Regions from separate parts of the Promicromonospora sp. NPDC110617 genome, predicted to be linked through region 1. Evidence: riboswitches for the same ligand, from Rfam matches in the RefSeq annotation. Region 1 holds a riboswitch; the other holds the start of a gene.
The links. Region 1 has a riboswitch for S-adenosylmethionine ahead of ACZ7LE_RS10430 (LLM class flavin-dependent oxidoreductase). Riboswitches for the same ligand answer to the same signal wherever they lie in the genome.
Positions count from the first base shown of each region.

Region 2: linked by a shared signal. The riboswitch ahead of metE (5-methyltetrahydropteroyltriglutamate--homocysteine S-methyltransferase) and the one ahead of ACZ7LE_RS10430 (LLM class flavin-dependent oxidoreductase) in region 1 are both predicted to bind S-adenosylmethionine.

Region 1 covers NZ_JBVKBM010000001.1:2,382,028-2,384,221, reverse strand. The annotation lists gene ACZ7LE_RS10430 (LLM class flavin-dependent oxidoreductase) at 1-943, opposite strand, end outside; SAM riboswitch class IV at 1,326-1,437, opposite strand; gene ACZ7LE_RS10425 (GH92 family glycosyl hydrolase) at 1,812-2,194, opposite strand, start outside.
Region 2 covers NZ_JBVKBM010000003.1:849,496-851,689, reverse strand. The annotation lists gene metE (5-methyltetrahydropteroyltriglutamate--homocysteine S-methyltransferase) at 1-867, opposite strand, end outside; SAM riboswitch class I at 876-979, opposite strand; gene ACZ7LE_RS21575 (type 1 glutamine amidotransferase domain-containing protein) at 1,158-1,862, shown strand; gene ACZ7LE_RS21570 (LysR family transcriptional regulator) at 1,907-2,194, shown strand, end outside.

The sequences.
Region 1 (2,194 bases):
CGAGCTCGTCGGGCGTGTCGGCGACGACCAGCCCGTCGCCCATGGCCGCGGTGCCCTCCAGCGCCTCGACGAGCTCGAGGCGAGCCCGGGCGCTGGCCCGCTCCTGCGCGAGCACCACGTAGACCTCGGCGAGCACGCGCAGCTCCTCGGGGTCGCGCCCCGCGGACAGCGCGGCGTCCCGCACGAGCCGGCGCAGCCGCACCGCGTGCGCGGCATCCGTGACGGTGATCCGCGCGACGTCGGCGGTGCGGCCGGCGAGCGCCGCGCTGGCCTCGGAGCGCACGCGGACGACGACGGGCGGGGGTGTCTGCGGCAGGGCGTCGTCCGTGCCGGCGGCCGGGCGGCCGCGGACGGCGAACCGGATGCCGTCGTGGTCCACGCGGAACCGGCCCTCGGCGTCGAGCTCGACCGCGCCCGCCCCGCTGCCGGGACGGCCCGTCCACACCTGCGTCACGGACCGGATGCCCAGCTCGACCCGGCCGGCCCACGCGTCGTCGGCCTCGGGGAGCTTGCTCTGCCGCACGGCCTGCCAGCCGGCCCGCCCGCTGCTCGCGCGGTCGATGCTGCTCAGCGCGACCGCGGCGTGGGCCGCCTCGACGTGCACCGTGTCGACGGCGGCGACCAGCCCGATGCCGGCCGTGACCCGCGCGGCCCGGGCCGCGGCGACGGCCGTGTCCAGCCGCCCGGTGACCTGGCTGCGGCCCGGGTGGAGCAGAAAGCCCTCGTCGAGGCTGACGAAGTCGAGGAGGCCGCGGTCGGCGGTCCGCACGAGGTGCAGGAACCGCTCGCCGTCGAACGGGCGCGGTGCGACCGGGCCGCGTGCGCGGTGGGCGCCCGGACGGGCGCCGGCGGAGGTGAGGTCCACGCCGAGCACGACGGGACGGGCAGAGGTGGAGGCGAGGGACGTGGGGGCGAGGGACGTGGGCTGCGACGGGTACGGCACGGCGGGGCTCCGTTCGGGCTGCGGCTGCGCGACGGCGCCCGGAGGACCCGGCCGACACACAGGATGTGCGACGGCGTCCAGGGGTCACCCGGGAGCGTGGCTGCCAGAGGGCAGGAGGGAGACGTCCGGTCAGGGACGTGGGGGGCCGGATACGGCCGGGGCTCGGCGTGCGACGCCGAGAGGAGGTCCGGGCGGCGGACCGGTGGCGCCTGTGGCGGCCGGTCAGCGCGTCGGGGCTGTCGCGGTCAGCGACAACACATGTCCTCGCGCGGGGCAGCACCAGCCCGCACGGTGACGTTCCGGGTCGGCAGGGACACGTGGACGGCGGGGGCAGCGCTCCGGGTCATCGTCGTTCTCCTCACCTGCTCGCCCAGCGGCGAGCGACGCGTGTTGTCATCCGCCGGCGGCGGTGGACCTGGTCCTCACCCGGGGCACCCACCCGCGCGGGGGGTTGCCGTCCGACCAGCCGGGGCTTCGCGTCGGAACTCATGACCTGTCGAGGCTTTCTACATCTCTCCGATCGGATAAGTGCGGTTGGTCTCGATGTCACAGAAGATACGAATGGAACCCATAGAAGTCAATGATCCTTGCCCAGATCTCACATCCCGGGACCTGGGCCTTGTCGGTGAGATCGGTCGGTGGCATTGAGCTCGGTCCATCGACGGACCGAGCTCAATGCCACCGACCGATCTCGGAACGGCCTCAGCAACCAGTGGATCTCGCTGCGCGCAGCCGCACCCCCGGGGGCGCCGGCGTCGGCGGCCGGAACGCAGAAGTGCGCTTCTACCCAGTCGTCGGGCCCGGAATCACGTGGTTTCCGGGCCAGATGACTGGGTAGAAGCGCATTTTCGTGCCGGCTCCCGTGCGGCTACGTCGTCAGGAGCTCGATCTGGGCGAGGGCGCCGGGCTCGGCCAGCTCGAGGCGGAAGGCCGTGAGCGGCACGGGCTCGTCGAGCACGAAGGGCCGGAGCTGGTTCGGCCAACGCCACTCCTCGCCCGACCGCTCGTCGAGCACCCGGCCGTCGGGCGCGACCAGTCGCCACGCCGACGGCGCAGTGTCAGGGGACGGGCCGGAGGTCAGCGTGTAGGCGCGCAGCATCGCACCTGCCGGGGCGTCTGCCGCGGGCGCCCACGTGAGAGTGCCGCCCACCTCCGCCGACGCCGCGAGGTCGCCGTCGGTCAGGTGCGGCAGCGCGCCGCCCCCGACACCGTGCCAACCGCCGTCGGCACGCCGCCACGGCCGGTCGGATG
Region 2 (2,194 bases), on a different contig from region 1:
GGCGAGGCCGTCGCCTGCCTCGCTGCGCAGGTCGCCGTACGGGGCGGTGACGAGGATCGCGGGGCGCTCGGCGCGGTCGGCTCGGGAAGCGGCGGGGGAGAGCTCGGTCGCCAGCGTGGCGTAGGCCCGGCGGACGGCGTCGGCGACCTCGTCGAACGGGACGTCCAGCAGGTCCGTGACCAGGGCCGGCTCGTCGAGCTGTACCCAGGGGGCGCCCGCGGCGGCGAGCGCGCGCAGCAGGTCGGCGTACGCGGCGACGACGTCGTCGAGGCGGTCGAGCGGGCGGAAGCCGTCCGGGGAACCATCAGCGGGCTTGCTGAGCAGCAGGAACGTCACCGGTCCCACGAACGCGGGGCGGGTCACGACGGCCTGGCCGCCGTCGGCCGGGTGCGCCAGCTCGGTGAACTCGCGCACCGCGCGGTCGTCGACGAACCCGATCGGGGTGTCCGGCCCGATCTCCGGGACCAGGTAGTGGTAGTTCGTGTCGAACCACTTGGTCATCTCAAGCGGTGCGTTGTCGCCCTCGCCGCGCGCCACCGTGAAGTAGGCGGACAGGGTCAGGCGACCCCCGTCCGCGGTGAGCCCCGCGAAGCGGTCGGGCACGGCGCCCAGCAGCGCGACGGCGTCGAGCACCTGGTCGTAGTACGAGAACGAGCCGGGGACGGCAGCGTTGCCGGCGTCCAGGCCCAGGTCGACGAGCCGGCGGGCGGTGGCGAGCCGCAGGTCGCGGGCGGTCGCCTCCAGCTCGTCGGCGGTGGTGCGGCCGGCCCAGAAGGACTCGACGGCGCGCTTGAGCTCGCGCCTCCGGCCGATGCGGGGGTAGCCCAGGATCGTGGCGGTGGGAAGGTGCGGGTTCGTGACTGCCATGCGTATCAGCTCCATCGGACCTGGCGTTAGCACCTTGCCCCGAGATTGGCGCCTCGGAGGTAGGTTGCTGCGGTGTCGTGGAGCCAGGACTCTCGACCGCTCTGGATGATGAGACTTGATCGTAGGCATGCCCGGGATGTGGTCGGCAAACCGTCCACGCCTCGGACAAATCGGAGCCATAAGTCTGGTTATAGCTCCGGCCGACCGTTTCGGCATCCGGTGATGGAATCTGACGTTCCCCGAGGACCGCACCCCAGCGGGACACTCCCCGAACAGATCGGAACCACACCATGTCGAAGATCCTGATGGTCGTCTCCGCCGCGAGCAGCCTGCGCCTGGCCGACGGCACCGAGCACCCCACCGGCTACTGGGCCGAGGAGGTCGCCGCCTCCCACCGCGTGCTCACCGCGGCCGGCGCGCAGGTCGACGTCGCGACGCCGGGCGGCGTGGCGCCCACGGTCGACCCGGTCAGCCTCGACGAGCGCGGTGGGGTGCCCGCAGCCGACGCCGCGGAGTTCCGGGCGTACCTGGACGGCATCGCCGACCAACTCGACCACCCGCTCACGCTGGCCGACGTCGACGCCGCCGGCTACGACGCCGTGTACCTCCCCGGCGGCCACGCCCCCATGGCGGACCTGGCGCACGACGCCGACCTCGGCCGCCTGCTGCTCGCCGCGAACGACCGGGGCACGACCGTCGGCGCGCTGTGCCACGGCGTCGCCGCGCTGCTCAGCGCCCAGGGGCCGGACGGCACCTTCGCCTACGCGGGCCGGGCGCTCACCTCGTTCACGGACGAGGAGGAGCGCCAGGGCGGCCTCGGCGACGCCGCGCCCTACCTCGTCGAGTCGCGGCTGCGCGAGCGCGGCGCCGTCGTCCAGGTCGGCGCGGCCTGGAGCAGCACCGTGGTCCAGGACGGCAACCTGATCACCGGGCAGAACCCGCAGTCCAGCGCGGCCGCCGCCGAGGCGGTGCTCACGGCGCTCGCGGCGCGCTGAGCCCGGCTAGCCTGTGGGCAGGACGACGACGGAGGGTGGTGCCGGTGCCGGGTCTTGACCTCCTCGCCACGTTCCTGGAGGTCTACCGCACCGGGTCGCTGTCGGCGGCGGCGGAGCGCCTGGGCGTGAGCCAGCCCGCCGTCACCGGGCAGCTCGCCCGCCTGGAGGAACAGCTCGGCACCCGCCTGTTCGTGCGGTCCCGCCGGGGCGCCGAGCCCACGGAGCGCGCCGTGGCGCTGGCCGCCGAGGTGGGGCTGCACGTGGACGGGCTCCGGTCGGCCCTCGGCCCGCGCGACGTCGAGCCGGCGGTGCGCGGGCTCGTCCGGATCGGC